Variovorax paradoxus: one gene and its partner. The protein of the gene in region 2 interacts with the protein of the main gene of each other region in a pairwise test. Links are inferred from orthologs where the notes say so. Each region holds a gene or a part of one and is shown on either strand. Other genes may lie near its edges. The genes, in order: ssb and priA.

The links.
Region 1: the proteins of priA (region 2) and ssb interact in binary tests that used the Escherichia coli proteins (3 or more experiments, as listed by UniProt). The link is inferred for Variovorax paradoxus from one-to-one orthologs.

The regions. Positions count from the first base shown.
Region 1 is NZ_JAUSXG010000001.1:4,928,267-4,943,772, forward strand. The notes cover bases 11,656-14,639. They hold ssb (single-stranded DNA-binding protein), read right to left. Parts: upstream 13,441-14,639; coding sequence 12,871-13,440; downstream 11,656-12,870. Other genes in these bases: QFZ42_RS23525 (Csu type fimbrial protein), read left to right, coding at 11,656-12,158; QFZ42_RS23530 (hypothetical protein), read left to right, coding at 12,324-12,794; uvrA (excinuclease ABC subunit UvrA), read left to right, coding at 13,609-14,639. In the rest of the region: QFZ42_RS23475 (FxLYD domain-containing protein), read right to left, coding at 1-1,124; QFZ42_RS23480 (hypothetical protein), read left to right, coding at 1,312-2,310; QFZ42_RS23485 (helicase SNF2), read right to left, coding at 2,388-2,768; QFZ42_RS23490 (isocitrate lyase/PEP mutase family protein), read right to left, coding at 3,033-3,878; QFZ42_RS23495 (YebC/PmpR family DNA-binding transcriptional regulator), read left to right, coding at 4,067-4,780; QFZ42_RS23500 (GFA family protein), read left to right, coding at 4,792-5,241; QFZ42_RS23505 (sensor histidine kinase), read right to left, coding at 5,256-7,142; QFZ42_RS23510 (Csu type fimbrial protein), read left to right, coding at 7,526-8,032; QFZ42_RS23515 (fimbrial biogenesis chaperone), read left to right, coding at 8,043-8,774; QFZ42_RS23520 (fimbria/pilus outer membrane usher protein), read left to right, coding at 8,809-11,133; more of QFZ42_RS23525, read left to right, coding at 11,130-11,655; more of uvrA, read left to right, coding at 14,640-15,506. UniProt on the Escherichia coli protein: Plays an important role in DNA replication, recombination and repair. Binds to ssDNA and to an array of partner proteins to recruit them to their sites of action during DNA metabolism. Acts as a sliding platform that migrates on DNA via reptation.
Region 2 is NZ_JAUSXG010000001.1:4,520,751-4,536,242, reverse strand. Bases 4,834-7,803 are described here. They hold priA (replication restart helicase PriA), read right to left. Parts: upstream 7,384-7,803; coding sequence 5,284-7,383; downstream 4,834-5,283. Other genes in these bases: QFZ42_RS21710 (hypothetical protein), read left to right, coding at 5,043-5,255. Outside these bases: QFZ42_RS21735 (phospholipase A), read right to left, coding at 1-417; QFZ42_RS21730 (hypothetical protein), read right to left, coding at 414-878; QFZ42_RS21725 (ATP-dependent helicase), read right to left, coding at 875-2,980; QFZ42_RS21720 (AEC family transporter), read left to right, coding at 3,100-4,122; QFZ42_RS21715 (hypothetical protein), read right to left, coding at 4,158-4,817; hemE (uroporphyrinogen decarboxylase), read right to left, coding at 7,855-8,961; QFZ42_RS21695 (IS30 family transposase), read right to left, coding at 9,138-10,301; QFZ42_RS21690 (MFS transporter), read right to left, coding at 10,579-11,943; QFZ42_RS21685 (redoxin domain-containing protein), read right to left, coding at 12,044-12,736; QFZ42_RS21680 (protein-disulfide reductase DsbD family protein), read right to left, coding at 12,829-15,000; QFZ42_RS21675 (alanyl-tRNA editing protein), read right to left, coding at 15,113-15,492.

The DNA of each region.
Region 1 (15,506 bases), 410 kb from region 2 along the record:
ATCGTGCTGAGCCCCGGGATCAGCGGCAGCAGTTCCAACTGGGCCTGGTCGAAGCGCTCGCTCTCGTCGGCCAGCAGGTCATCGGTGCCCATGCGCAACTCGGGGTTGAACACCTCCGGCCCGCCCACGGCACGGATCACGCGGTCGGTGCCCAGCACCGCCACGCGCGCACCGTCGGCCTCGAGCGTGCTGTAGCCGATGCGGTAGTCCCACGCCGCCACCGCCGCGCCGCGGCCGAAATCGCGAATGCCAATGTCCATCGAGGTGCGCGCGCCGGGCTTCAGTTCGCTCGCCTGCGCGTAGCCATGGCCGATGCCGATCACGTTTCCCGCATCGTCGTACAGCGTCACGAGGGCCTCGATGCCGGCCAGCGTGGCGCTGTTGTCTTTCGCGTTGGCGACGCGGCCGACCAGCCGGACCCCGGCCGTGCCTTGCTGCACCAGCCGCACGCGATCGAAGACCAGCCGCGGCCCCTGCGCCAAGCGGTACGGCGCCGAAAGACGCTGCACCTCCAGCTCATGGCGCGTTGCGGTTCTTGCGCTCGGCAGAGCGATCAGCACCGGCGCGCTCTCGCCCGGCTGGAGCACGCCAATGGGCAACGATTCACTGCGCTCTTCGAGCCGGGTATCGCCGTCGTAGAACACCGCCTTGATGTTGGCGCGCTCCAGCGGCTTGCCGGTTTCGTTGCGCGCCACCACCAGCAGCCTGGCCTGCGCCGAACCACCGCTGCCCACCAGCACCTGGCGCGGCTCGCCGAGCCTGAGCCCGTCGGACGGGATCGTGCGGTCGACCACCGTTGCCCTTGCGGGCTGCGCGCGGGGACGCTCATCGCGCGCCGAGATCAGGCTGGCCACCATCACCACCAGCCCCACGCCGAGCACCGCCGCCACCGCGATGCCCGCATGGCGCATGACCATTTTTTGCTTGAGCGCCTGCTCTTGCGCGAGGCGCTGCCCCGCCGCGTTCTTCACCTGCTCGAGCACACGATCGAGCCGGTCGGACACGTTGTCTTCGACCAGCGTCACCGAGCCGCAATGCTGGCAGGCGTACTGGTTCGGGCCGGTGCGTTTCAGCGCATTGCTGCCGCACTCGCCACACTTGAGCGTCTGGAGGTCGATGGTCATGAAGCGCTTTCCGTGTTCTTCTTGTTTTCTGCGGCGGCAAGCGCGTCGCGGCGCCGGTTTTCTTCGGACGACATGCGCGGTGCGTTCGCAGGGACAGGGGTGGAAAGAGCAGGTCGAATGGAGAGGGCGAGGCAGCTTATCAGACGGCTGCGCATGGCATGCTCGACGCCTTTCCCGCCTCTTCTTCATGACCCGGCTTCATCCGTCCGTCGCATTGATCGCCCATCTGTCCGGACAGACGCCGGGCTATGGCCATGCCTCGTCCGATGGCCGCTACCAGGCCGCGGAGGTCGGCGGCGCCACCGTCATCGTCGACCTCCGGGAACGCCGGCTGCACCGGGCGCCCGGCGTGTACCCGCGCGGCTTCAAGGGCGCCACGCTGGAGGTGGAAGGCGAGGAAACGGCCACGGCGTACCTGCCGGCCTGGACCGATCTGCAGCGGATTTCCCTTGAAGATGCGCCGGCGGATTTCTGGTCGCCATGGCCCGACCCGCGTGTGGTCGGCCTTGCCCCGCTGGCCGAGTTGCAGCCGGCCGAGTGGACGTCCGTAGCGCCGCAGGCCACGGAACGCGTGCGCCGTTCGGCCGGCGACTGGATCGCATGGCTGGTCGCGCTCGCGGTGCTGGCCTTCTTCGCGCTCTTCGGCTTCAACGCCATGACGTGGGCGCTGGCCGGCGGATGGCAATGGCTCTGGATGGTGGTCGGACTGCCGGTGTTTGCGGCCTTCTCTGTGCTGACGGTCTTTTTCGTCGTGACGACGCTGCGCGAGCGCCGCCAGGTGCGCGTGGCGCTGAACGGCATGTCGCTGGAGCGCGGCGAAGGCTTTCGGGTCGGCGAGCCGATCGAACTGCGCCTGCTCGCCACGGTGCCCGAAGCGCAAAAAGGCGAACGCACGGCGGCGCCGGAGCACATCGCGATGCGGCTCGTGCGGCGGTCGATCCGCAGCGAGCCCGACGGCGGCTGGACGGTGGTGGACGCATGCCGCAACGAGGCGGTCGCGTTCCGCGACGCCACGACGCGGATGGGCCGCGTGCTCTACGCGTGCGAGCTTTGCGCGCGGCCCGAGCCCGACGACGCGAACCCGGACGCACCGCCGGCACATTGGTTCGTCGAACTGCACGACACGGCCGTCGCGGACGGCGCGCCCTTCTTCATCGCCGGCCTGCGGCTGCTGGCCCCTCGCTGACGGCGAGACCAAGAAAAAGCCGGCCCATGCTTTCGCATGGCCGGCTTTTTTTAGAGCGGACGCTCGCTGAGGGTCGCTTACAGCGGCAGCGCGTCGCCACGAGCCGCGGCGCGGGCTGCGGCACGCACCGTGGCGCGGTCTACCGTGCTGGCGACGACGGGAGCCACACGGGCCGAAGCGCCTTCGGCGTACGGATCGGCGCTGCGGGCGGCGGCCACGGCGTCGGCACGGACCGCATCGCGGCTGGTCGACGAAACGATCACGCGGGCCGGACCTGCGTTGGCGCCGGTGGCGTACGGATTGGCGCTGTGCGCGGCAACCACGGCTTGGCCGGCGACATCGGCGCGGCTTGCGGCCGAGGTCAGTTGATGCACGCCTTCATAGGTTTCAGCGTGGGCGGCGCCGGCAACGGCCATCAGGGCAACAGCAACGGCGGAGAGGATCTTCGAGGCGGTCATTTGGATTTCCTTCAATTCAGTTCAGTTTTGACTTTGGATGATTTCGAACCGGTCTTGGGTGGGTCACCGTCCCTTTCGGGGGCGGCCACCTCGCTCGGGGCCCTGTTCACCCAGATCGGCTTGGGGGCCGGTCTGTGAGATGAATTGTGCGCCGTCATCTAAGTAAAAACCCTGATCAAAAGGAACCACGGCGTTCACGGAATTGAAACAATCGACCGGCCAGGGTCGGCAAACCCTGCCGGCCTGCCAGACACCGCTCCGCAGTCAGCGCGCTGCAAAGAGCCCGTTGATCTCGCCGGCCGGGAGCATCTCGCCGGCCATCGTGCGAAAGCCTCCGTGGCCGGATTCAAGAGCTTCCGCGGCGATGCGGCCGAGCAGCCCGAGTGCCGCCTGCAAAGGACCGCAGCCCAGGCTGATGCGCCGCGCGCCGGCGCCTGCAAGAACGTCGACCGACGGTGCCTTGGAATGGCCGGCATACACGTTCACAGGCAGGGGCACCGCGGCGGCAAGGCCCGCGATCTCGTCGAGGCTCGCCATGCCCGGCACGAAGATGCCGTCGGCACCCGCGAAGGCGTAGAGCCGCGCCCGCCGCAGCGTGTCTTCATAGCGTGCCGCGGGGTCGTCGTTGGCGACGAAGCAGGTGTCGGTGCGCGCATTGATGAACAGGCGCGCGTCGATCTTGCGCAGCGCAGCGATGCGCTCGCAGAGAATTTCCGGCGGCGCGAGCCGGCGCGTGCCCGGCAGCGTGCCGTCTTCGATGTTGATACCCGCCACGCCCATGCCGACCAGCGAGCGCACGACCTCGCACACGGCCTGCGTGCTGTCGCCGAACCCGCGTTCGATGTCGACCGTGACCGGCAGGCTCGCCACGCGGCAGATGCGCGCGCAGCCCGCGAGCAGCTCGTCCACTGGCATGCGCTCGCCGTCCGCGTGCCCCATCGACCAGGCCATGCCCGCGCTGGTCGTGCCGATGGCCTTCGCGCCCGCGCGTTCGACGATGCGCGCGCTGGCCGCGTCCCAGGCGTTCACCAGCACCAGCGGTGCCGGGCCGGCGTGCAGCCGGTGAAAAAGTTCTGCTTGCTGCTGTTGTCGTGTGTGGATGGATGGCATGGTGGCGTGGCCTCGCGGCGTGGTGGAACGGGCAAGCATGGAGATGCCCGGCCTCCAGGACTTGGAAAAAACTGCTGTCCGCGCGCTCCGGCTAAAGTAGTCGCCCCAAACGGTTGTCGGCCCTTCGGCCCAGCGTTCAAACGCGGCCCGAGGCGAGACACCGCACACCCAACACAGGAACATCAGCCATGGGCGCACAGTGGAAAGCAAAACACAAGGATCTGGCCGCCAATGCCAAGGGCCGTCTGTTCGGAAAACTGGCCAAGGAAATCATGATTGCCGCGCGCAGCGGCGCCGATCCGGCCTCGAATGCGCGCCTGCGGCTGGTCGTGGAACAGGCCCGCAAGGTCTCGATGCCCAAGGACACCCTGGACCGCGCCATCAAGAAGGGCGCCGGGCTCTCGGGCGAGGCGGTGCATTTCGAGCATGTGATCTATGAAGGCTTTGCGCCGCACCAGGTGCCCGTGATGGTCGAATGCCTCACGGACAACGTGAACCGCACCGCGCCTGAAATGCGCGTGCTGTTCCGCAAGGGGCAGCTGGGCACCTCGGGCTCGGTGTCCTGGGATTTCGACCACGTGGGCATGATCGAAGCCGAACCTTCGGGCGCGGGTGCCGACGCCGAAGTGGCGGCCATCGAAGCCGGCGCGCAAGACTTCGAACCCGCGGGCGAAAGCGGCGTCACGACGTTTCTGACCGACCCCGCGGACCTCGACCTCGTGAGCCGCGCGCTGCCGGCCCAGGGCTTCACCGTGTTGTCGGCCAAGCTGGGCTACAAGCCCAAGAACCCGGTCGATCCGGCCAGCCTCAGCGCCGAACACCTGGAAGAAGTCGAAGTCTTTCTGGCCGCCATCGATGCGAATGACGATGTGCAGAACGTGTTCGTGGGCCTTGCGGGCTGAGCAGCCTTCAGATGGGACTGGGAAGCGAGCCTGTGACGCGCCTGGAGAAAACGGCTGCACGCAGTCTCGCCGGCCGATGCCTGTGCGGCGCCGTCCGCTACACGGTGGCCGATGAATTCGCCTATGCACTGAACTGCCATTGTTCCGACTGCAGGCGCGCCACTGGTTCGGCCTTCAAGCCTTTTGCCGGCATCGAGCGGCACCAGCTGGCCATTGCGGAAGGACAGGACAAGCTCCTGGTTTTCGGCGAGAAAGATGCCGGCGACATGCACTGCGGACAATGCGGTTCGCTTCTCTACTCGGTGGTGCGGGACGGCACGTTCGTGCACGTGACCCTGGGCACGCTGATCGACAATCCGTCCATCCGCCCGAACGCGCACATCTTTGTCGGCTCCAAGGCACCGTGGTTCACGATCACGGACGACCTGCCCCAATACAACGAGCACGTCGACGCCGGCTGAGCCTCCGCCCGTTTCTACGCCGCCGGTCCGCCGCGCTTCAGCGGCAGCCACAACGTAAACAGCGTGCCTTCCAGCCCCGAGCGCCACGAGACGGCGCCCCCGACCACCTGGGCACGGCGCTGCTGGTTCTGCATGCCTCGTCCGCCGGCCTCGCTCATCGCCTTCTCGACGTCGAAGCCCTGGCCGTTGTCCTCGATGGTCACCCGCACGCCCGAGGGCTCTGCCGCGGTGCCCACGCGGATCTCGGTGGCGCGGGTGTGGCGCAGGATGTTGGCGATGCTCTCCTGCACGATGCGCAGGATGTGCAGCGCGCTGGTCGGGTCGAGCCAGTCGAGCGCGGGAAGCTCCTGCACGTTCCATTGCAGGGCGACACCCGAACTCTCGAGCCGGGGTCCCAGCCGGTAGCGCAGCGTGGCGAGCAACAGCAACAGGTCGTCTTCGAGCGGCTCCATCGAGTCGATGGTCAGCTTCAGGTCGTCGAGGCAGCTCTTGAGCAGCTGCGAAACCTTGTCGTCGCTCATGCCGCCACCCTCCACCGAGCGAATGGCGCTGATCAGCGAGGAGCCGAGCCCGTCGTGCATGTCCTGCATCAGGCGCTGGCGCTCGTCGCTGATGGTTTGCAGCTTCTCGACCTCGCGCAGCCGCTGGTGGCTGCGGTCGAGCTCGGCTTCGCGGGCCCGCAGGCGTTGCGCCAGGCTGGCGTTGACTTGCTCCACCTCGGCAATGGCGTTGACGTAGCGCCGGTACATCAGCGCTCCGAACACGATGAACGTGACGGCGTTGGTGTACGCCCCCAGGTACCAGCCCTCGGGGCTGACGAAGTTGTTCTGCAGCAGCCAGTCGGACACGCCCAGCAGCACGCACACGCCGATGCCGGCGGCCACCAGCCGCCCTTCGCTGGAACGCCGCCAGGCACTCACGCCGCCCACCACCGCAACGGCGACCCCCATCAATGCCGCGCCGATGTAGATCAACGGCGTGACCTGCGGGGTGTTCCTCAGGATGGCCAGCCCCGGCAGCGTCAGAACGCCGATCAGCACGGTCCACCCAACCACCGCAAAGGTGAGCCATCCGAGCGGCCGGCCGTGCAGCTGGCGCAGCGCGAAATGCACCACCGCGACCAGCCAGAACAAGGAATTGACGGTGAGCCAGGCAAACCAGTCGTTGGCAATTGGAACGCCGACGTAGAAATGCAGGCTCCGCAGGAAGGACGTGGTCGCCAGGTTGAAAAAGAGCAGGTAACCCGTGTCGTGGCGGCGCTTGAACCACACGAACAAGGCGAACACGCCGACCGCCATGAAGGCCGCGCTGAGCATCGCCGGCAGCTCCTGCTGGAGCCACTGCCGCATGCGGTAGCGGCCCTCCAGCGCTCCCACGGGCCCGAGCCACAGCGATGAGACCGCCACCTGCGCGCTTCGCGAGTGCTCCAGCCGCAGCAGGATCTCGTTCAACGGTGCGCCGTCGGGCGTCTTGCCCAGCAAGACCCACAGCGGCGTGCGCGTGCTGTTCCAGAGCGGACCCTGCACCTGCGCGCGCTGCACCAGCCGGCCGTTGGCATACACCGCGATGGACCCGTCCGTCTTGATCCGCGCGCCGTACAACCCCAGCGGCGCCAGGGTGGCGGGCAGGTTGCGTGCGGAAAGCCGGAGCCATGTGGTGCGGGTGGCGCCCGCGTTCGATGCGCTGTCGGCCTGGCGCAGCAAGGCAATGGGGAGGGCCAGGGGCAGTTCGACCGGTTGCCAGGCGAGCGGCAAGGCCCTGCTGTCCACGGCGAGCGGCAGTTCCTGGATGGCCGGCGTGTCTTCCTCCTGCCAGTCGGCCTGCGTCATGTGCAGAGCCGCCGACTCGTGCTCGGCATCGGTCGCGCTGAAAAAGGCCACCATGACCAGCAGCAGCGCCAAGGAGACGACGAGCACCGCGTTCGCCCAGAAGGAGGCGAGGCGGTATCTGGAGAAGTGATTCAACTCAGAACGAAGGGATGAATATCCGCAAAGAGCGTTCGGCCTCGAAGAGGGTGCAGTACACGGAGGTTCGTTGACGAACTGTCAACATTTTCAATGTGTTTGAGGCGGCTGTTCCCTTTTTCGGGCCCTGGCAAACCTCGTCAATACAGAAGGGGCGAGTTCGGAGATTCGCGCCGTGTAACCATTCGCCTGCTGCAAATTCGCTCGAACTGCAACAAATTGTGCATTTGTGTGAACTAATCTACTATTCACCAAGCGGGATCGTTGGCACTATCCGGTCCGTTCCATCCTCGTTTTATTTACATCTGTCGCCATTTTCCATGAAAAATCCTTCTTTCCTCCTCGCAGCAGTTCTTGCCGTCACGGCCACCAGCGCCGCATTCGCGGCCACGACCACCTCCACGTTCCAGGTCCTGATCACCGTGAACAAGGCCTGCTCGGTCGTCGCCGGCACGGCATCCAACATCGATTTCGGCTCGGTCAATTCCTCGGCCACGGCCCTGTCTGCTTCCAGCAACATCAACGTCACCTGCTCCAAGTCGACGCCCTACAACGTCGGCCTGCTGCCGTCGAACAACAGCACCACCGGCGCCGGCGTGATGAGCCCCGCCGTGGCTGGCCCGGACACTGTCGCCTACCAGCTCCGCTCGGTGAGTGCGACCGGTCCCGTCTGGGGCAGCACCGCCACGGCCACCGCCGTGGGCAACGGCGTGGCAGGCACCGGCACCGGCGTGGCGCAAACGATCCCCGTGTTTGCCACCGTCGCGAACGCCAACGTGACGCCTGGCGCCTACCTGGACACCGTGACGGTCCAGGTCAACTACTGATCGATTGCCCGTGCACCCACTGCTGCGTTACACCGCTGTCCTCGCGCTCGCCTTCGCGCACGTGGTCGCCTCGGCGAGCGGACTGCAGGTTTCTCCGGTCACGCTCACGCTCCAGGCCGCGCAGAACGCCGACGGTCTCTGGCTCAGCAACACCGGCGACGGCGTGGTGCACGCCCAGGTGCGTGTCTATCACTGGACACAGGAGAACGGCGCCGAAAAGCTGACGCCCTCGCGCGAACTTCTCGTAAGTCCGCCGGTGGTGCAGCTGGGCGCGTCCGAACGGCAGCTGATTCGGGTCATTCGCGCGGGGGTTCCCGCCGGCATGGTCGAAAACTCGTACCGGCTCATCATCGACGAGCTGCCGGTCGAGGTGAAGGAGGAAAAGAAGGGCCTGCAACTCGTGCTGCGCTATTCGGTGCCCATCTTCATCGCGGCCGCCGGCGCGCAGTCACCCGCGCCCCAGCTGACATGGTCGCTGCGCCGGGAGGACGGCCAAGCGGTGCTCGAAGTCGCGAACAGCGGCGGCATGCATGCCCAGCTCGCCGATCTGGATTTTGTCGATACCGTCGGCCGCCGCACCCCGGTGCATGCCGGCCTGATGGGCTACGTCTTGCCCGGCGCGCGCATGCGTTGGCCACTGAAGACATCCGCCGAGGCCTTCGCGCTTGGCGGCGTTCTGGAAACGAAGATCAATGGCAACGCGACGCAGGAAAACATCCCGCCGCTCCCACGCGCCCGCTGAGCGCCTCCTGCCACTGCTGCTTCTTTCCGGTCTGATGTCTTTCGCCGCTCAGGCTGAGAACGCTGCAGCCGTCTCGAGCGCTCCGGCCGTCGCATCCGCGGAAGGCAACATCGCCGGCCCCGGCGGCAGCGACCTCTATCTGGAACTGAGCCTCAACGGAAATCCGCAGGGGCTGGTTCACTTCGGCCTGCGCGGCCAGGAGCTGTGGGCCAGTGCCGCCACGCTGCGGCAGTTGGGCTTCGTGCTGCCGGCTGGCGTGGCCGATCCCGTGCCGCTCAAGAGCCTTCCCGGCGTGCAAATCAAGTACGACGCCGCGAGCCAAAGCGTTGCGATCCATGCCGCCGCCGATGTGCTGCGCCTGCCCACGACCGTGGTCGATACATCGACCCTCGTCGCGTCGAAGGCCACCGCTTCGCCCGGCTTGCTGCTCAATTACGACCTCTATGGCACGCAGGGCCGGAACAACACGTCGAGCCTCAACGCGCTGACCGAACTGCGTGCGTTCAGCGGAAGCGCGGTGTTCAGCAACACGCTGATGTCGCGCGCAACCCGCATCGACGGCGAAGGCTGGAGCCACGACTCGGTCCGGCTCGACACCACCTGGAGCAAGTCGTTCCCCGATGAAATGCTGACCCTTCGGGTGGGCGACACCACCACGGCCTCGCTGCCATGGTCGCGCTCCACCCGGATCGGCGGCATCCAGCTGTCGCGCAATTTCGCGCTGCAACCCTATCGCACCACCACGCCGCTGCCGGCGTTCCTGGGGTCGGCCACGCTGCCCTCGCAGGTGGAGCTCTATATCAACGGCATGCGCCAGTACACGGGCCAGGTGCCGGCGGGGCCGTTCCAGCTCAAGACGGTTCCAAGCATCAATGGCGCCGGCAATGCCCAGGTGGTTCTTACCGACGCCTTCGGCCGCGCCACGACGCTCGATTTTTCGCTCTACGACTCGCAGCGGCTGCTGCAGGATGGCCTGTCCGACTGGTCCGTCGATCTCGGCATGGTGCGCAAGAGCTACGGCCTGCGCTCCTTCGACTACGGCAGCGACGCGGCTGCCACCGGCACCTGGCGCTACGGCGTGAGCAACAGCTTCACGCTGGAAACGCACGGCGAGGCGACCAAGGGGCTGGTCAAAGGCGGCATCGGCGGTGCATGGCTGCTCGGACAAAACGGCGTGCTGGCGGGCGCCGTGGCGCACAGCAGCTACGGCGGCAAACAAGGCTCGCTGCTCAACCTGGGCTACAGCTGGCGCGACAACCGCTTCAACTTCCTGGTCGAAGGCACCCGCACACGCGGCGAGTACCGCGACATCGCATCGCTCTACGGCAGCCCGCCGCCGCGCGGCTCGGGCCGGGCGTCGGTCGGCTACACCACGGACGGCTTCGGCAGTTTCGGCCTCAGCTACCTTTACCTGCGCTATCCCGCGCAGGAGGCGACGCGCCTGGCGAGCGTCTACTGGTTCAGGGCGGTAGGCCGCAATGCCTCGGTGAATGTGAGCCTCAACCAGAATCTCGACAACCGACGGGAGCGCAGCCTCTTCGTCGGCTTCACCTGGGCGCTGGACGGCAACGTCACGGCCAGCGCCGGGCTCCAGCGCGAGGGCGACCGCACCGTCTACACGGCCGACGCGCAGAGCTCGACGCCGGGCGAAGGCGGCATCGGCTGGCGCGCCGGCCTGCGCCAGGGCGGAGGCCAGAATGGCGGGCAGGCCGAAATCGACTACCTGGGCCGCTACGGCCGCGCGATGGCCGGCATCAGCGTGCTCGGTGACAGCCGCTACGCCTACGCGGGTGCCACCGGTTCGATCGTGTTCATGGGCGGCCAGCCGTTTGCGGCGCGGCGCATCGACGATGCGTTCGCCGTGGTCTCCACCGACGGCATTGCCGGCGTGCCGGTGAGGCTGGAGAACCGGGACATCGGCACCACCGACGGCAACGGCATGCTGCTCGTGGCGCCGCTCAGCGCCTACCAGAACAACCAGCTTTCGATCGACCCCATGCAATTGCCCGCCGACGTGAGAATCCAGCGCGTGAAGACCGTCGCCACCCCGAGCGACCGCGCCGGCACGCTGGTGCGCTTCGGCATCACGCCGATCAGCGCAGCCGCGCTGCTCCTGGTGGACGAGGCGGGCAAGCCCCTGCCGCTGGGCAGCCGCGTGCGCGCCAACGGGACGGGTGGCGAGCCCGCCCTGGTCGGCTTCGACGGCGCGGTGTACCTCGAATCGCTCGAGCCCCGGAACACGCTCGACGTGCAAACACCCGGCGGCCGTTGCCGGGCCAGCTTCGACTATCGCAAGGAGGGTGCCGGCATTCCCCAGATCGGCCCCGTGCGCTGCACCAGGGAGGCCAAGACGCCATGAGCTTTCTGACCCGGACTCTGCAGGCGCTGCGCCTGCCCATGCTCTGCGCGCTGCTGTGGTGGCTGCCGGCGGGGAGCGCGCAAGCGGCGGTCAGCTGCACCGCTACGATGACGAACCTGGCTTTCGGCACCGTCGAACTGGTCGACGGAGCCGCTTCGTCGTCCGTCAACGCCACGCTGAACTACACGTGCACCAACGACGGCACCGCCGCCGTGCAAGCCAGGGTCTGCTTCAACATCGGCGACGGCAACCAAAGCCTCGGGAACTTCAATCCCCGCACGATGAAGGACAGCGCCGGAAACATCTTGAATTTCCAGCTCTACCAGTCGACGAGCGGCACGGTCTGGGGCTCGAACGGCAACGGGGCGGTGCCGAACCCGTTCATTGCCACGATGAGCATTGCTGCCCGGCCCTTCCTGGGCGGCGTGACAAGCGTGTCGGGAAGCACCACCATGCGCGGGCAACTATTGGCTCTCCAGAGCACGGTGCCTCCAGGCACGTACCAGGACGACTTCGCCGGAGATCACACCTCGATCACGCTCTCGTCGAGCACGAGCGCCATGCCGACGACCTGCAACACCATCCTGCCGGACAAGTTCGCGTTCGTGGTCAGCGCAACGGTCGCCAAGAGCTGCCTGGTCACAGCCGATCCGCTGAACTTCGGCACCATCAACGGCCTGCCGGGCCAGGCCGACAGGGACCAGACCAGCACGATCAACGTCACCTGCACCACGCCCACCCCGTACACGGTCGCGCTGACTCCTTCGAACGGCTCGACCACGGGCGCAGGAACGATGACGCCGACAGGCGGCGTGCCCGGCAACGCCGACACGGTGCCCTACCGGCTCTACCGCAATGCCGCGCGCACCACCGTCTGGGGCAGCGTCACGGGCACCAATACCGCCGCGGGAACCGGCAACGGCGCCGCCCAGGCGCTGACCTTGTATGGCCGCGTTCTGGGCACCAGCGCCAACGTGCGGCCGGACAGCTACCGCGACGTCGTGACGGTCAGCGTGACCTACTGAGCTGCGCCGGCAAGCAAGCCGGTGCGGAGAAACCTGCTAGCCATTGGCAGGTTATAGGTAAAGAATGGCACGGACGGCCTTCATTTTCCTGCGACTCTGCCGATAAACCAGGACAGGGCATCAATGCGATGCCCTCCACCCGGTGCGACGAGAGGAGGAGTTCCAATGTCCGGAAACATGTCCGCTGCAGGTGCAACCGCCCTGCGCCCGACGCGTATAGCGCCATCGCTGGCTGCCGCCGGCATGCTGCTGCTCTTGCTGCCGCTGCCGCTGCGGCTCAGTTCCGCGGAGCCGACGCACGGCATGAACAGCGCCAATGCCCGGTTCAACGTCTCGATGGTCGTTCTCCCGACGTTCAAGGTGCTCGAGGTCACGCCAGTCAAGGGCGGACACGAATACCGCGTCTGGACCAACCTGAAGTCGGTGCTCATCAAGGGCCGCGAGTACCGGTTCGACAAGATCGGCGAAACGACGCTCATGGTGGCCGGAACCGATGCCGACGGCCGCGACAGCCTCGCTTCCGCCTGGCAAGGCGTCGTCGGTGCGATGGCGGCAACCTCGGGCTCCGCTCCATCGCAAGCTGCCGCCCCGGCCGGCGACGGCAGCAACGCGATGCGGGTGACGGTGGTCTACTGACAGGAACAGCAAAACAAAAAGGCCCGCAGCCAATGAGCTGCAGGCCTTCTGCCGGCAAATTCCAAGGGATCGATTTTCAGAACGGAATATCGTCGTCCATGTCGTCGAAGCCCGACGACGACTTGGCCGGCGCCTGGCGCGGTGCGGCCGCCGGAGCGCGCGGTGCCGCTGCGGGTGCACGGGGGGCGTAGCCGCCACCACCACCGCCGCCGCCACCACCAGCATTACCGCCTTGCGAGTAACCGCCACCACCGCCACCTTGCGAATAACCGCCATCGTCCTCGGGACCGCCCGACGGGCCGCCCTGGCCTTGGCGGCTGCCCAGCATCTGCATCTGGTCGGCGCGGATTTCGGTGGTGTACTTTTCGATGCCGTCCTTGTCGGTCCACTTGCGCGTGCGCAGGCTGCCTTCGACATACACCTGCGAACCCTTGCGCAGGTACTGGCCGGCAATTTCGGCCAGGCGGCCGTTGAAAACGATGCGGTGCCACTCGGTGGCTTCACGCATTTCGCCGCTTTGCTTGTCTTTCCAGCGATCGGTGGTGGCCACGGTGACGTTCGCGACCTGGTCGCCGCTCGGGAAGGTACGCATTTCGGGATCGCGACCCAGGTTGCCGACGACGATGACTTTGTTGACCGATGCCATATGCACTGCCCCTGATAAGTAGATGAAGGAGGAGGAAAAGAACCCTCGATTGTGCCCGATGCGGCCGCCCAGGTGCCGCCGCCCCGGGGGCCCGAACGCATGGGCAGGGAGGGCTTCACGAAACCGCCTCAACCCGCCCCCTCGCCATGAAATGCCGCTCGGACTATCATGTCCGGTTGCCCTCGGACGATCGCCCCCTTGAATTCCAAAGCCACTGAAGACTTCGCCGCCGACGAGGAAAGCGCACGCGACGCGAAACGCGAACGCGACACCTACCTCGGCGCCGTGCTGGCGCAGCAGCGCATCAGCATCCGCGGTGCGCGCACGCACAACCTGAAGAACGTCGACCTCGACATTCCGCGCAACAAGCTGGTGGTGATCACCGGCCTGTCGGGCTCGGGCAAGTCGAGCCTGGCCTTCGACACGCTGTATGCCGAAGGGCAGCGGCGCTACGTCGAGAGCCTGTCGGCCTATGCGCGGCAGTTCCTGCAGCTCATGGACAAGCCCGACGTGGACGTGATCGAGGGCCTGTCGCCTGCGATCAGCATCGAGCAGAAGGCCACCAGCCACAACCCGCGCTCCACTGTGGGCACCGTGACCGAGATCCACGATTACCTGCGCCTGCTCTATGCACGCGCTGGCACGCCCTACTGCCCCGATCACCACCTGCCGCTGCAGGCGCAGACGGTGTCGCAGATGGTCGACGCCACCCTCGCCATCCCCAATGAGCCGCGCCTGATGATCCTCGCGCCCGTGGCGCGCGAGAAAAAAGGCGAGTTCCTCGAACTGTTCGCGGAGATGCAGGCCGCTGGCTACGTGCGCTTCCGCGTCGATGGGCAAACCTACGAATACAACGACCTGCCCAAGCTCAAGAAGACCGAAAAGCACGACATCGACGTGGTGATCGACCGGCTGCGCGCGCGCGCCGACATGCAGCAGCGCCTGGCCGAGAGCTTCGAGGCCGCGCTTCGCCTCGCCGAAGGCCGGGCCATTGCGCTGGAACTGGGCGCCGAGGGAGCTGCCGACAAGGAACACCTGTTCAACGCCAAGTTCGCCTGCCCGATCTGCCACTACTCGCTGTCGGAGCTCGAGCCGCGCCTGTTCTCGTTCAACTCGCCCGTGGGCGCCTGCCCGAGCTGCGACGGCCTCGGCCACCGTGAGGTGTTCGACCCGGCACGCGTGGTGGCCTTCCCCACACTCTCGCTCGCGAGCGGCGCCATCAAGGGCTGGGACCGCCGCAACAGCTACTACTTCAGCATGATCGAGAGCGTGGCGAAGCACTACAAGTTTGACGTCGACGCGCCCTTCGAATCTTTGCCCGCCTCGGTGCAGCAGGTGCTGCTGCACGGCTCGGCGGCCGAAGAAATCAAGTTCAACTACACCATGGAGTCGGGCAACTTCGCGGGCAAGAAGCTCACGAAGAAGCATCCCTTCGAGGGCATCATCCCGAACATGACGCGGCGCTACCGCGAGACCGATTCGGTGATGGTGCGCGAAGACCTCGCGCGTTTTCGCAACCTGCAGCCCTGCCCCGACTGCGGCGGCTCGCGCCTCAGGCCCGAAGCGCGCAACGTGTTCCTCGTGGACGAGGCCAATCGCCCGGCCGGCGGTGGCGAGCCGCCCCGCATGGCCATCTTCGAACTGAGCCACCTCACGCTGCGCGATTCCCTCGCCTGGTTCCAGAACCTGAAGCTGCGCGGCGCCAAGGCCGACATCGCCGACAAGGTGGTGCGCGAGATCGGCCTGCGGCTCAAGTTCCTGAACGACGTGGGCCTGAACTACCTGAGCCTGGACCGCAGCGCCGAGACGCTCTCGGGCGGCGAGGCGCAGCGCATTCGCCTGGCCTCGCAGATCGGCTCCGGCCTCACCGGCGTGATGTACGTGCTCGACGAACCCAGCATCGGCCTGCACCAGCGCGACAACGACCGGCTCATCGGCACGCTGAAGCACCTGCGCGACATCGGCAACAGCGTGATCGTGGTCGAGCACGACGAGGACATGATCCACGCCGCCGACCACGTGATCGACATGGGCCCCGGCGCGGGCGTGCACGGCGGCCGCGTGAT
Region 2 (15,492 bases):
ACGGTAGCCGCGGAAGGTGAAGGTGCCGCAGTCGGTGCCGTTCTCGAGCTCCCAGAAGCGCGACAGCGCCGAATACTGCCGGTCGCGGCAGCCTTCGCTGGTGGCGACCGACACCACGCGGGTGGCCGGCATGGAGCCGTCCACCGGCGGCGCGGGCTGCGTGCTTGCCAGCACCGGCGGCGCCACGGGCACCGACACCGAAGGCAGCGTCTGCTGCTGCGCCCAGCGGTCGAAGCAGGCCAGCCGGGCTTCGTTGCTGTTGCCGAGCGCGGCGCATTGCTGCCAGGTCAGCTGCGCGTCGGCCAGCGGACTGCGCGGTTTGTCAACGGCCTGCGCGTTGGCCGATGACGGCGCGAAGAGGCCGGGTGCCAGCAGCAGGCCCGCGGCAAAGGAGGTGCGTAGATGGATTGCGTTCATGGGTGTGCGGTCCGTTCCGTCTTTTTCAGAGTGAAGGGATGTGTGCTGTCGTCGGCGGCGTTGCGCCAGGTGCCCCTGAACTCGCGGCCGCAGGAGTCCGGCTGCAGCGTGCCCGACCACACGCCGCTGATGCTGCGCCCGTCGAGCGATTCGTCGATCGCGAGCACGCCCTCGTCGTCCACGTCGCCCGCGAGCTGGGCCACCGATGCGCCCGCCGATGGAGCGGCCGGTGCGCGCGTGATGGTGCCGCGCACGCCCGCGTACTCGGGGTGCTTGTCGAGCACGACCGAAGCCGCATCCGGGAGGCCGTCGAAGCGTGCCTTCCAGGGGCCATACAGCGCCTCGATGGGCAGATCCCGTGCGGTGGCGGGGCACCCGGGCTGGGCTGTGCCCTGGGCCGCGGGGCCCGCGCATGCGCTGCACAGCGCTGCCAGCGAAAGAAGAGCGGCCGCCGCTTTCATGGTGCGGAAGCGGCCGCCGCTGCAGCTGCGGCACTGTCCTGCGCCTTGCGCGCGAATTCGGCGCGCAGCGCCTTGAGCTTTTCGCGCGGGTCTTCGCGGGTCGTGGTCTTGTCCAGGCCCATCTCGGCGATGAAGCGGCTCGGCACGCACGGCACCATCTCGCGGCCCTGCTTGCGCTTCTTGGTCCAGCTCACCGCCAGGCTGCGCTGCGCGCGCGTGATGCCCACGTACATGAGGCGGCGTTCTTCCTGCAGCCGCTGCAGCGTCTCGTCGCTCACCTTCAACTGGCGGCCGTTGTCGTCTTCGAGCTTGAACGGCAGGAGGCCCTCGGTCACACCGATCAGCATCACGTGCGGCCACTCGAGGCCCTTGGAGGCATGCAGCGTCGAGAGCGTGACCACGTTCTGGTCCTGCTCGCGCTCGCTGATGGTCGACAGCAGCGAGATGGTCTGCGCCACTTCGAGCAGGCTCTTGCGTTCGGTCTCGACGTTGTTGTCGGCGCCCGAGGCATCGTCGATGGTGCCGCCGGCGCGCTGCGACATCCAGTCGACGAACTCCAGCACGTTGGTCCAGCGCGCGGCCGCGGCCTGCTCGCTGTCTTCGCCGTCGTAGAGATGCTTCTCGTAGTCGATCTCCTTCAGCCAGTCGAGCATGAAGGTGCGCGAATCCTCAGCGCCCATGGTGCGGCGCGCGCGGTATTCCAGGTCGTTGATGTAGCGGCCGAACTCGTGAATGCCTTCGAGCGTGCGCTTGGGCATCACGCTCGGCAGCGACGGGCTGAAGAGCGCCTCGAACAGGCTCAGCTTGTACTGGCTGGCGAAGGTGCCGAGGCTGGCCAGCGTGGTGTGGCCGATGCCGCGCTTGGGTGTCGTGATGGCGCGCAGGAAGGCCGGGTCGTCGTCGTTGTTGACCCACAGGCGGAACCAGCCGCACAGGTCCTTGATTTCGGCGCGGTCGAAAAAGCTCTGGCCGCCCGACACCTTGTAGGGAATCTGCGCCTTGCGCAGCGCCTGCTCGAACACGCGCGCCTGGTGGTTGGCACGGTAAAGAATGGCGAAGTCGCGAAATTCCTTGTACTGCTTGCCCTGACTGGTCACGTCGCCCGCGCGCAGGCTGGCGATGCGCGCCACCGCGCGCTCGGCCTCGTGCGCCTCGGAGTCGGCATCGACGATGCGCACCGGCTCGCCTTCGCCCAGCTCCGAGAAGAGCGTCTTCGGGAACAGCTTGGGGTTGGGGCCGATCACGTTGTTGGCCGCCCGAAGAATCGCGCTGGTGGAGCGGTAGTTCTGCTCGAGCTTGATCACCTTCAGGGTCGGATAGTCGACCGGCAGCTTGCGCAGGTTGTCGAGCGTGGCGCCCCGCCAGCCGTAGATCGACTGGTCGTCGTCGCCCACCGCGGTGAAGCGGCCGCGCTCGCCGGCCAGCGCCTTCAGCACTTCATATTGCGTGGCGTTGGTGTCCTGGTATTCGTCCACCAGGATGTGGCCCAGCGTGGATTGCCACTTGGTGCGCACCTCGTCGAAGTCGCGCAGCAGCTTGAGCGGCATGCCGATGAGGTCGTCGAAATCGACGCTCTGGTACGCCGTGAGCCGCTCTTCGTAGCGCGCCATGATGCGCGCGGTGATGCGCTCGTTGTCGTCCACCGCGGCGGCCTCGGCCTGTGCGGCGTTCAGGCCCATGTTCTTCCACTTGCTGATGGTCCACTGCCAGATGCGCGCGGTGGCCGTGTCGGTGGTGCCGCCCGCGTCCTTCAAAATCTTGGTGACGTCGTCGCTGTCGAGAATGCTGAAGGCGGGCTTCAGGCCCAGCACGGCGCCGTCTTCCCGCATCATGCGCACGCCCAGCGCGTGGAAGGTGCAGATCACCACATTCCGCGCATCGCGCCCGATCAACCCCTTGGCGCGTTCGCGCATTTCGCTCGCGGCCTTGTTCGTGAAGGTGATGGCCGCAATGCGCTTGGGCTCCAGCCCGGCCTGGATGAGCCGGCCGATCTTGTGCGTGATGACGCGCGTCTTGCCCGAGCCCGCACCCGCGAGCACGAGGCAGGGGCCGTGCAGGTAATTGACCGCTTCTTGTTGCGCGAGATTGAGACCGGAAGACATGGGGAGTGGGAACAGAAAGCCGCAGAGGAACGGCAGGCGCAAAGCGGGCAATGATACGGGGCGCAGCTTTCTGGAACCGCTCCAGAGTTCACGATGCGGGACGCAACGACAATCGGGCCGTGCTGCCTGTATTTCTCGTAACCTTTCCTTTCTTCGCGCTGATCGCCGCCGGCTATGGCGCCGCGCGTGCCCGCATCCTGCCGCTCGACGCAATTCCGGGCCTCAACACCTTCGTGCTGTATTTCGCACTGCCTTGCATGTTGTTGCGATTCGGTGCCGGAACCCCGATCGGGCAATTGCTCGACGGCAGCGTGGCACTGGTCTGGGGCGTGAGCGCGCTGGCCGTGGTGGCGGGCGTGGTCGTCTTTACCCGCAACCCGCGCATCGGCTGGAACGACGGCGCATTCGGTGCGCTCGTGGCGGCCTTTCCGAACACCGGGTTCATGGGCGTGCCGCTCCTGGTGGCGCTGCTGGGCGCGCAGGCGGCGGGGCCGATGATCATCACCATCGCCTTCGACCTGGTCGTGACCTCGTCGCTGTGCATTGCGCTGTCGCGGCTCGACGGGGCCGGCGGCGGTGCCGGACACCGCGGCGCACGGCAGGCGGCGCGCCAGGCGCTGCGCGGTGTGCTGGTCAATCCGATGCCGTGGTCGATCCTGCTGGGCGTGCTGCTGTCGGCTGCGCGGTGGCGCTTGCCGGGGCCCGTGGAGCGCACCGTGGCCATGCTGGCCGATGCGGCTTCACCGGTGGCGCTTTTCACCATCGGCGCGGTGTTGGCGCGTTCGGCCTTGCTCGCGCGCGGGCACGGCGCCAGCGCCGCGGTGGCCGCGGCCATGGGAACGAAGTCGGCGCTTCCGCGCAAGGCGCCGCTGGCCGACGTGCTGCCGGTGGTCGGCGTCAAGCTGCTCGTGCATCCGCTCTTGGTCTGGGCGCTGGGGCAGGGCGCCATCGCGCTCGGGCTGCCGCTCTCTTCTTCGGCGCTGGTGGTCATCGTGCTGGTGGCGGCGCTGCCGAGCGCCAGCAACGTGTCGATGCTGGCCGAGCGCTTTGGCGCCGACAACGGCCGCATTGCACGCATCATCCTGTGGACGACGGTGGCGACCTTCTTCAGTTTTCCGCTGGCCGTGGGCGTGCTGCGCTGAACCGGCCCACCGCGTGGCGCCGCTGCTTCAGGGTGTCAGGGCGTCAGTACACCGAGCTTGAACGGATCGGCATCCGACAGGCGTTCGCATTTCGAGAAGTCGCGGCCCTGCGTGCCGTCGCAGTAGAACGCGTTGTAGATGCGGCCGAACAGCGTAGGGCTGGCCGTGAAGAGCACGCCGTGATCGGGCTGCCAGTTGTCCTTGACCGCCCCGGCGCCGAGTTCGGTGGTGCCGGCGGGAGGCGCGCTGGTGGCGGAGGCGGGCGAGAATTCGGCCAGCGTCTTGTGAACTTCGCCGCCGCGCCATCGCATTGCCAGTTCAGAGGCGGTGGGCTTGGCGGCCACTGGCAGCAGCACGCCATTCACTTGAAAGCCATCACCGAAACGATGTGTCTTGCCGGCGAGAAAGGCGTAGGCGCAGGCGGCCAGGCACTGGCCGCGAATTTCGGTTTCCACGCCGCTCGAGCGGATGGCGTCGGCAAAGGCGCCGGCGGCCTCGGCGGTACCGCCGAACGAGTCCTCGAACACCACGGTGCGCACCGTGCCTTTGTCCAGATGCTCGGTAAAGGTCTTGATGGCCGTGCCGTCGAGCATGCCCGACACCACCAGCCGGCTGCCCTGCAGTTCGAGTTCAGCCGCCGAGCACGCGAAACATGCGAAAAAAAGAGCCCAACCGAGAGATGAAGGCAGTTTCACGGCAACCCCTGGCGACCAGCGTTCTTGCTTGACGCGCGACGCCGGAACGGGCCCGCGCTGTGACAGCTTGAATAGCTGACGGGCATGCAGTCAACCGCTTTTTCAGATTATTTCTGATTCCCGTGTAGGCCATAAGCCATAGCTATCGCTATCACTCCAGATGAGTGCTTGTGTTTTCAAAACACTGCTAAAGTGTTTGCAAATCAAAGTATGTATGGGGGCACTATGGCAATACTTGTTCGTATTCTGCTGTGGCTGGCCTGGGTCGCCAGCGTGGGCTGGTTGTGGCACGCCGACACCCTCGGCACCGCCACGTCGCTCGCGTTGGGCGCCTTGAGCCTGGTGGTGTTCGCATGGCCTGGAAGCATCGCTCGGCGGCGCAGCAGCGAGCTGCGCTACGTCGACATGGGCAAGGAGCCCGCGGGCCTGCACCACTGACAAAGGCCGGCCTCGGTACGAGGCCGCCTCAAATGCTGTGCGGATCGACGTCGACCAGCCAGCGGATCACGCCCTTGCCTTCGGGCGTGCGCCGCAACGCGTGCAGCAACGGTTGCCAAGCGGCCAGCAGGCGTTGCAGCGCAGCGCGCGAAGGGCTCTCGATCAGCATCTGCGCCCGCTCCACGTTGGCCACGCGCTGAATGGCCAGCGGCACCGCGGGATAGCGCACGACGCGGTCGGCGCCTTCGAGTTCGTCCGCCGCGGCGCTCGCCGCATTCAGGAACGCCTGCGCGGCCTCCTGCGTGCGCGCATCGGCCCGCAGCAGCGCCTGGAACGCGAACGGCGGCATGCCGGCGGCCGCGCGTTCCTCGAGTTGCTGCCGCGCGAAGGCCGCGTAATCGTGCTTTCGGAGGGCGGCAAAGAGCGGGTGCGGCGCATGGTGCGTCTGGATCCACATTTCGGCCGTGGCACCTTGCGCCGCCAGGTAGGCGGCGTCGCGGCCCGCGCGGCCGGCCGACTGCATCAGCAGGCTGAACAGCCGCTCGGGCGCGCGAAAGTCGCTGGAGAACAGTGCGCCGTCGGGGTTCACAGCGGCCACCAGCGTGATGCGCCGGAAGTCGTGCCCCTTGGCGATCATCTGCGTGCCGACCAGCACATCGACCTCGCCCGAGTGCACAGCCGCGAGCTGCGATTCGAGCGCGCCCTGCTTCTTGGTGCTGTCGGCGTCGATGCGCGCAATGCGCACGGCGCTGCCGTCGGGGCGCTTCACCGCGGTGAACAGTTCGGCCAGGTGCTCCTCGAGACGCTCGGTGCCGCGGCCGACCGGCGCGATGTCGGGGTTGCCGCAGGCGGGGCAGGCGCGCGGCACGCGCTCGGTGAAGCCGCAGTGGTGGCAGCGCAGCGTGCGGTCGATCTTGTGGAACACCCGGTAGGCGCTGCAGTGCGGGCATTCGCTCTTCCATCCGCAATCGGCGCAGGCCAGCACCGGCGCGTAGCCGCGGCGGTTCAGGAACACCATGCTTTGCTCTCCGCGCGCGATGCGCTGGCCGATGGCGTCGAGCAGCGCGCCCGAGAGCACGGTCTTGGGCGGCTGCAGGTTCATGTCGACCAGCCGCACCGCGGGCAGCTCGCCCGCGCCGATGCGCGAGGGCATGGCGAGCCGCACGTAGCGCCCGCCCGGGTCTTCGCCCTCGGCGGGACGGCTCTGGTGCCAGCTTTCGAGCGAGGGTGTGGCCGAGCCCAGGATCACTTTCGCGCCCTCGCGCTGGCCGCGCCATACGGCGAGGTCGCGCGCCGAATACCGCGCGCCTTCCTGCTGCTTGTAGCTGGGGTCGTGCTCCTCGTCGACCACGACGAGCTTCAGCCCCGGCATCGACGCGAACACCGCCATGCGCGTGCCCAGCACGATGCGCGCCGCGCCGCTGTGCGCCGCGAGCCAGCTTGCGAGCCGCTGCGGGTTGGTCATGCCGCTGTGCAGCGACACCACCGCGTCGTCGCCGAAACGCGCCTTGAAGCGCGCTTCGAGCTGCGGCGTCAGGTTGATCTCGGGCACCATCACCAGCGCCTGGGCGGCGGCATCGCCCGCGAGCAAATCGGCCACGCAGCGCAGGTAGACCTCGGTCTTGCCGCTGCCGGTGCTGCCGACCAGCAGGAAGGTGCCCGTTTCAGCTTCGATGCGGGCCAGCGCGGCTGTCTGCTCCGGGCTCAGCGCGATCAGGTTGGCGGCTTCGGCCGTTTCGGCCACCGGCCCGATCGTCGTCTTGCGCTTGAGCCGGCGGGCCAGCTGGGTCGTCGTGAGGTCGCGCAATTGCGGCGGCAAGGCGGCCAGCGCGATTTCGCCGATCGAACGCTGGTAGTAGCGCGCGGCAAAGGCGACCAGGTCGCGCCAGGCTTCGCCCAGCGGTGCCAGCGCGTCGAGCGCCGCGCCCACGGGCTTGAGCGCCATGTCGGGCGCGGCGCCGTCCAGCGAGCTGGGCTCGTTCCAGACCACGCCCAGCACCTCGCGCCGGCCCAGCGGCACCCGCACCAGCGTGCCGGGCGCGAGCGGTGCCGAGCCGGCATAGCTCAGCAGGTCGCCGAGCGCGGCATGCGCCGGTGTCTGCACGGCGATGTCGAGCCGCCAGGCCATCGTGGCGGGCGCGCTCGCCGGCGCGGCGGGGCTGCCCGGCGAAGTGGCTGCCGTTTCCGGGGTCGGGCTGGCGGTGGAGATGGGCGTCCTCGTTGGCAAGGTTTGTTAATGCGACTTTGAGCAAAACCACTTAAGTCGTTGATTTTTCAGTGCTTTGGGCGCCATCCAGAGTTTCTGTGGATAACTTTGTTGACAACCGGGCTCGACACGCTGCGGAGCCTTGAAAATCAAGCGTCTGACTGGATTGCCCTCAAAAAAAGCAAAGTTCAAATCCTATATAAATCAACGACTTACGGGCGCTACTGGTTTAGGAGCAAAGAACGAGCTGCTTCAGATAATCTTGCGCAGTGCAGCACGTGTTTTGTGCATAAGTCGGGCCTCCTACACCTTTTTTGGGCTTGACAAACAGCTGCAACCTGCTTTTCGGAGGAAACCAGTTGCGTTGTCGCGTCGGCCTGCCGCGCAACAGTTTCAACCGCGCAAGGCGCGCGATTGTGCGTGCACCGCCTGCACCAGCGCCGCCACGTGGTCCGGCGGCGTGAACTGGCTGATGCCGTGGCCCAGGTTGAAAATATGGGTCGGGCCTTGCGCAGGGCCGGTGTGCGGCCTGCCGAAAGCCTGCAGCACTTTCGCCACCTCGGCCTCGATCTGGGCGGGCGGCGCGAACAGCACGTTAGGGTCGATGTTGCCTTGCAGGGCCTTGGCGTTGCTATCGGCGCCTTCGCCGACTAGGCGCCGCGCGGCCGAGAGGTTCACGGTCCAGTCGACGCCGAGCACTTCGCAGTCGAGCGCGCGCATGGCGTCGAGCCACAAGCCGCCGCCCTTGGTGAACACGATGCGCGGCACCGGCTGGCCGTCGGCGCCGGTGCGCTTCAGGCCGGCCAATACGCGGGCTGTGTAAGCGAGGCTGAATTCCTGGAACGCGCCGTCGGCCAGCACGCCGCCCCAGCTGTCGAAAATCATCACGGCCTGCGCGCCGGCGTCGATCTGTGCATTGAGGTAGGTGGCCACGGAATCGGCGTTGACCGCGAGCAGGCGGTGCATCAGGTCGGGGCGGCTGTAGAGCATGCTCTTCACGAGGCGGTAGTCGCTGGAACCTGCGCCTTCGACCATGTAGCAGGCCAGCGTCCAGGGGCTGCCCGAAAAGCCGATGAGGGGTACGCGTCCGTCGAGCGCCTTGCGGATCGACGCCACGGCGTCGAACACGTAGCGCAGCTTGGCCATGTCGGGCACTTCGAGCGCCGAAACGGCGGCTTCGTCGCGCACCGGGCGCGCGAAGCGGGGGCCTTCGCCGGCCTCGAACGAGAGGCCCAGGCCCATGGCGTCAGGCACCGTGAGGATGTCGGAAAAAAGAATGGCCGCATCGAGCGGATAGCGCGCGAGCGGCTGCAGCGTGACTTCGGTGGCGTAGTCGGTGTTGGTCGCCAGCCCCATGAAGCTGCCGGCCTTGGCGCGGGTGGCCACGTACTCGGGCAGGTAGCGTCCGGCCTGGCGCATGAGCCAGACGGGGGTGTGATCGGTGGCCTGGCGCCAGCAGGCCCGCAGGAAAGTGTCGTTTTGCAATGGGGCGAAAGGCATTGCCCGATTGTCGCAGGGGGACTGGGCTTTCTCTTCGAGTGCCGCTGTTCGGGGGCTCTTGTTTGAGGCGCTTTTGTTGGGGGCGCTGTTGTTCGGGGTGCTGTTGTTCAGGGCGCGTGCACAGGCCACCGGGTACTCCCCTCCGCGAATGTCCCCCGCCTTCGGCTCCGGCGGGCTCAACCCGTCGATGCAACGGCCTGCCAGAGTACCTCAGCAGGGTTGGCAAAGCCAAGTGTCTGTCTTGGTCGACCGTTCATTTCATTGGCGATGCGATCGAACTGGGCCTGCGTGAGGTGAGAGAAGTCCTTGCCCTTGGGCAGGTACTGGCGAAGCAGCCGATTGGTGTTCTCGTTGGAGCCACGCTGCCACGGACTCTGTGGGTCGCAGAAGTACACATCCACATCGGTTGCCATGGAGAACTTGCGGTGAGCGGCCATCTCGCTGCCCCGGTCCCAGGTCAGGGTCTTCATCAGCCCCGCAGGCAATCTCTTGACCTGACGGCTCAAGGCTGCAACCACGCTGTTGGTGTCCTTGCCGTCCACCTTGACCAGGATGAGGTAACGCGAATGGCGCTCCACCAGCGTTGCGACCTGGCAGTTGAGCGTTCCGAACAGCAAGTCGCCTTCCCAGTGGCCCGGCACCGCGCGGTCATTGGCCTGCGGCGGACGCTGGCTGATGGAGACCAGGTCCTTGATGCGATAGGGCCCAGGCGGGGGCGACTGCACACGGGGTCGCCGCATCCTGGTGTGCTCTCGAAGATAGGCCGTCAGCTCCTTCTTGAGGGCACCACGGGCCTGGACGAAAAGCGTTCTGTAAATCGTTTCGTGCGAGACGTTCATTCCGCCATCTTCGGGGAACTGGCGCTTGAGCCATCCCGAAATCTGCTCGGGCGACCAGCACAGTCTGAGCTTGCCAGCGACTTCCAGCGCAAGCGCGGGGTGGCGCTGCAGGTGACAGCACTGGGGCCTCTTGGCCCTGTGCCAGGCCGCTTCGTCGGCACTGATCGCGCGATATCGGGCATGTCCCCCATTGCGCTGGATCTCTCGCGAGACGGTACTGGGACTGCGGGACAGCCGCGCCGCGATCAAGCGTATCGACTCGCCCGTCGAGAGTCCACGCGAGATCTCCTCGCGCTCGCGCAGCGTCAAGGCGCCAGGCGCGCGATGGCACTCTCGAGGGGCAAAGCCGCCTGCCTTGCCGATCCACGTCTGTATCGAGGGCACCGGGCGTCTCAACGCCATGGCGATCTCGGCGATCCGCTCGCCTTGCTTCCATCGATCCCATATCTGCCGCTGCTGCGCAGCCGACGGATGAACTCGCTGACCTGTGCTCTTCGTCAATTAACACCTCGATTCGTCGTTGAAGTGTTGCATCGACGGATTGAGCCCGCCCCTCCTTTATTTCGCTGCGGGGAGCACCCGATGCCCTGTGCACCATGGACGCGGCGCTTGTGCTGGCCGATCAACAACTGCTGCGCATAACGCTCCCGTCGATGGGGTGCCTTGCGCAGCGAAATCAAGGGGGAGGCCGCTGGCCGGAGGACATTCGCGGAGCAAGGTACCCCGTCGGCGGGAGCGCCGCCCCGGACCTACAGGGCCGAGTGAGAACCAACCGAAATCAAACCACCGGCACCCGCACCGAATCCGCCGGATTCACCTGGCGCCGATACAGCACCAGCGTGGCGATCAGCCCGCAGGCAGCGGCCGCCGTCATCCACAGCCCCGGCGCGCCCTTGTCACCGGTCATTTCGATCAGCCCCGTGGCAATGGCCGGCGTGAAACCGCCGAACAGCGCCGTCGCCAGGCTGTAGGCCAGTGAAAAGCCTGCTGTGCGCACATTGACCGGCATCACCTCGGTGAGCGCCACCACCATCGCGCCGTTGTAGCTCGCGTAGAGGAACGACAACCACAGCTCGACCTCGAGCATGCGCGCGAAACTCGGCGCACCCACCAGCCACTTGAGCGACGGGTAGGCGGTGAGGATCGTCAGCGCCGTGAACAGGATCAGCAGCGGCTTGCGCCCCACGCGATCGGACAGCGCGCCCATGACCGGCAGCCAGATGAAGTTCGAAATCGCCACGCACAGCGTGACGACGAGCGCATCGGTCGTGCTCAGGTGCAGCACCGACTTGCCGAACGTGGGCGTGTAGACCGTGATCAGGTAGAACGACACGGTGGTCATCGACACCAGCATCATCCCGGCGACCACGAGGCCCCAGTTGGCGATCATCGACTGGAAGATCTCGCGCGCATCCGGGCGGTGCTTGCGCGCCATGAACTCCTCGGTCTCCTGCAGCGAGCGGCGGATGATGAAGAGCACCGGCACGATCAGGCAGCCCACGAAAAACGGAATGCGCCAGTAGAAGTCGCCGATCTCCTGCGAGGTGAAGGTCACGTTGAGCCAGTAGCCGAGCGCTGCCGCCACGATGATCGCCACCTGCTGGCTGGCCGACTGCCAGCTCACGTAGAAGCCCTTGCGTCCCGGCGTGGCCATTTCCGACAGGTAGACCGAGACGCCGCCGAGTTCCACGCCGGCCGAGAAGCCCTGCAGCAGCCGTCCGACCAGCACCAGCAGCGGCGCCACAAAGCCGATGGTGGCGTAGGCCGGCACGCAGGCGATGAGCAGCGTGCCGAGCGCCATCAGCGCAAGCGTGACGATCAGCCCCTTGCGGCGGCCCACTCGGTCGACATACGCGCCGAGAAAGATCGCGCCCAGCGGCCGCATCAGGAAGCCCGCGCCGAAGGTCATGAAGGTCAGCATCAGCGAGGCGAACTCGTCGCCGGCCGGAAAGAAGGCCTTCGAGATCTGCGTGGCGTAGAAGCCGAACAGGAAGAAGTCGAACATCTCCATGAAATTGCCGCCCGTCACGCGAAGCACGGTGGCGAATTTCGAGGAGGAGGAGGAAGCAGCAGAAGAAGCGGCAATGCCTGAAGAGGCGTGGGCGGCCGTGCCCGATTGCGCGGCGGAGTGCGCAGGATTCATCTCGTTGTCCCCTTGGGCGATGTAGTTCGTCCAAGGGTAGGCCGGGGTTCCCGACCGCCGCCTGACCGCCGTGGTCAGGTACCTGTCATTGGCGGCTTCTTCAGCTCTTGTATTTCACCGAGCAGCCGTAGGGCCGCGTCGATGCGGCCGAAATCGGCTTGCCGCCGAAGGCTTCGCCGAGCGCCTGGTTCACGTAGTTGGTCGCGGTCTTGATGTCGTCGGGCCGGGCCGACGCAATGCTGTCGATGCCGCCCGCGTACACCAGCATGCCCTTGGGATCGATGATGAAGATGTGCGGCGTGGTGCGCGCGCCGTAGGCCTGGCCGATGACGCCGTCTTCGTCCATCAGCACCGCGGTGGGCGCCGCCTTTTGCGTTTTCATCCACGTGTCGAGTGCGGCGGGCTGCAGGTAGTCGCTGGCCGCGCGCTCGGTGGAGTTGACCGACAGCCAGACCACGCCCTGGGCCGTGGCGGCCTTCTGCGTGGCGGGCATGTTGCCGCTGTTGTAGTGCTTGCGCACGAAGGGGCAGCCCGGGTTGGTCCACTCGAGCACCACGAACTTGCCCGCGAAGTCGGACAGCTTGTGCTTGGCGCCGCGGGTGTCCACCGCCACGAAGTCGGGCGCCTGCTGGCCCACCGCAGGCGCTGCGAAGGCGTTGTTGCCGATCAGGAAGGTAGCGCCGAGCGCCACGGCGGCCGCCACGACGGCGCGGCGCGAGGCGCGGCTGAGCGCGGCGCGGGCATGGCGCGCGGCACGAATGGAACGCGAGTCGGACGATGGCGAAAGTGACATGGCCAGCTTGAACTCCAAAAGAAAAACGAATAACGGCGACAGCTTAGAGCGCTTTGCTCAAGTGCATGTGACAACCCATGTCACGCCGGGGGTCAAAGCGCGGCCAGCGCGGCGCGCACCTCGTTCTTGCCCAGGATTTCGGTCAGGACGACCGGCGGCTTGCCGGGCGCCTGCAGCACATACAGCGGCACGCCGCTGCGCCCGAGCGAGGTCAGGGCGGCCGTGATGGCGGGGTCGCGGCGCGTCCAGTCGGCGCGCAGCATCGCGACCTTCTTGCCGTCGAAATCGGCCAGCACCTCGGCATCGGCGAGCGTGGCCTTCTTGTTGTACTGGCAGGTCACGCACCAGGCGGCCGTGAAATCGATGAACACCGGCTGTCCCGCGCCCATGAGCTCGGCCACGCGTTCGGCCGACCAGGGCTGCCAGCGCTGGCCGGCACTCGATGATGCGAGCCGGGCCGGCTCTACCGTCTGCAGCACATTGCGCCCGATGGCCGCGGTGAGCACCGCGGTAAAGGCGACCAGCACTGCGGCAATGACCAGCCGCGTGCGTCCGCGCAGCGTCAGCGCCCAGACGATGGCCGCCATGCACACCAGCAGCGCGAGCAGCGTGCCCACGCCGTCGATGCCGCTTTGCTGGCCCAGCACCCAGACCAGCCAGGCCACGGTGGCGAACATCGGGAACGCCAGCAGACGGCGCAACGTGCCCATCCACGGGCCGGGCCTGGGCAGCAGGCGCGCAATCGCCGGAACGAAGCCCGCCACCAGGTACGGCAGCGCCAGGCCGAGGCCCAGCGCGGCGAACAGCAGCAGCGCCTGGGTCGCAGGAAGCCCGATGGCAAAGCCGAGCGAAACGCCCATGAACGGTGCGGTACAGGGCGAAGCGATCACCACCGCCAGCACGCCCGACAGGAAGTCGTTGGCAATCGGGTGCTTCGCCTGCGCCGAGCACACGGAAGACGGTGCCGCGCGGCCGAACTCGAACACGCCCGCCAGGTTGAGCCCGATCAGCGTGAAGAGCGCCGCCAGCGCGGCCACCACGGCCGGCGACTGGAGCTGGAAGCCCCAGCCGAGCTGGGCGCCTGCCGCGCGCAGTGCGAGCATGGCGCCGCCCAGTGCGAGAAACGAGAGCATCACGCCCGCGGTGTAGGCCAGCCCGGCCTTGCGGTGCGCGCTGCGGTTGCCCGCCTGGCGCGCGAAGCCCAGCACCTTGATGGCCAGGATCGGGAACACGCAAGGCATGAGGTTGAGCAGCAGGCCGCCGAGCACGGCGCCCAGCAACGCGACGATGAAGGTGCCGGCGGGTTGGGCCGGCAGCTCCGCGGGCGAGATGGATGCGGCGGCATTTGCTGCATTGGCGGCGAGCGCGGCCTGCAGCGCGGGCGAAACCTCGGCGCGCGGCACGGCGGCCGCCGGCCAGGTGCCGCTGACCGGCGCCTCGGCACGCCAGGCGATCGGCTGGCCCGGCTGCCGGTCGGCTTCGGCCAAAGCGACCACCAGCGGCAAGGTCGTGGGACTGGCGCTGCGCTGATCGGCCAGCGGAAGCGTGGCGGTCCAGGCGCCGCCCTGCCAGCTTTGCGTCCAGTCCTTGCCCGACACCGCCGCGGTGCGGATCAGCTCGGGCGTTTCGGGGAAGAAGCCAAGGGTCTTGCCCTGGACGGCAGCGGGCAGGCCTTCGAGCCGCACCTGCAGGTTGTTGCCGCTGACTTCCACGGTGCCGGGCTTGTCGAGCGGCTGCGGCTGCGCGGCCTGGGCCGCATCGAACTCGGCCTTGTGCAGCGCGGTCGAGCCCTGCAGCGGCAGGGCCAGCGTGAACTCGCCCTCCTCGGGGATGCATTCCTTGCGGCACACCAGCCAGGTGGCCTTGAGCCGGATGTCGAGCGCCGATGCGCCGGAGCCGATGCCAAGCGAGGCCAGCGGCGGCTTGAAATTGCTCGACACCTCGAGAGGCACCGGCAGCAGCACCGTGCCTTCGTACCCATAGTTGGCCAGGTTGCCGACCGGGATCTTCCTGGGCACCGGCCACGCGATGTCGCCCGTCGACACGCCCGGCGGCAGCGTCCAGTTCAATTCGGTGGGCAGGCCGGAATCGCCGGCGTTCTTCCAATAGGTGTGCCACTCGGGCTGATGGGTGATTTGCAGTCCGACCCAGACCGGTGCGCCAGGCGCCACGCCTTCGGGCGCGTGCGCGACCAGTTCGGCGCGCACGTGGGGGGTGGTGACGACCGCCCCCGGTTTGGAGGCCAATTGTGCGGCAGCCGGCATGCAGGCTGCGGCGGTTGCTACCAGAAACGTAGCTAAGAAATGAATGCGGGAGAAGATCATGCCGATCAGTCGGAGCGGGCGGGCGATGCGAAGTTCCGGGCGGTTCGGTCGCTCAAGCGGCCCAGCCCAGCACCACGCGGCGGCTGTTGGCGCTCTTTTTCTCGATCTTGGTGACCATCACCGCGCCAATCTCTGCGGTGTTTGCAACATGCGTGCCGCCGCAGGGCTGGAAGTCGATCTGCGCGTCTCCCTCGCCGCCGATGCGGATGGTGCGCACCGTGCCCGTGCCGCGCGGCGGCTGCACGCTCATGCTCTTCACGAGCGCCGGGTTGGCGTCGAGTTCTTCGTCGGTGATCGCGCCCACGGTCAGCGGGTGGGCCGCTTGCACCAGCCGCGCGAGGCCGGCGGTCAGTGCTTCCTTGTCGAGCGGATCGGTCATGTGGAAGTCGATGCGCGCGTAGTCGGGCGTGATCGAGCAGCCGTTCACCGGCA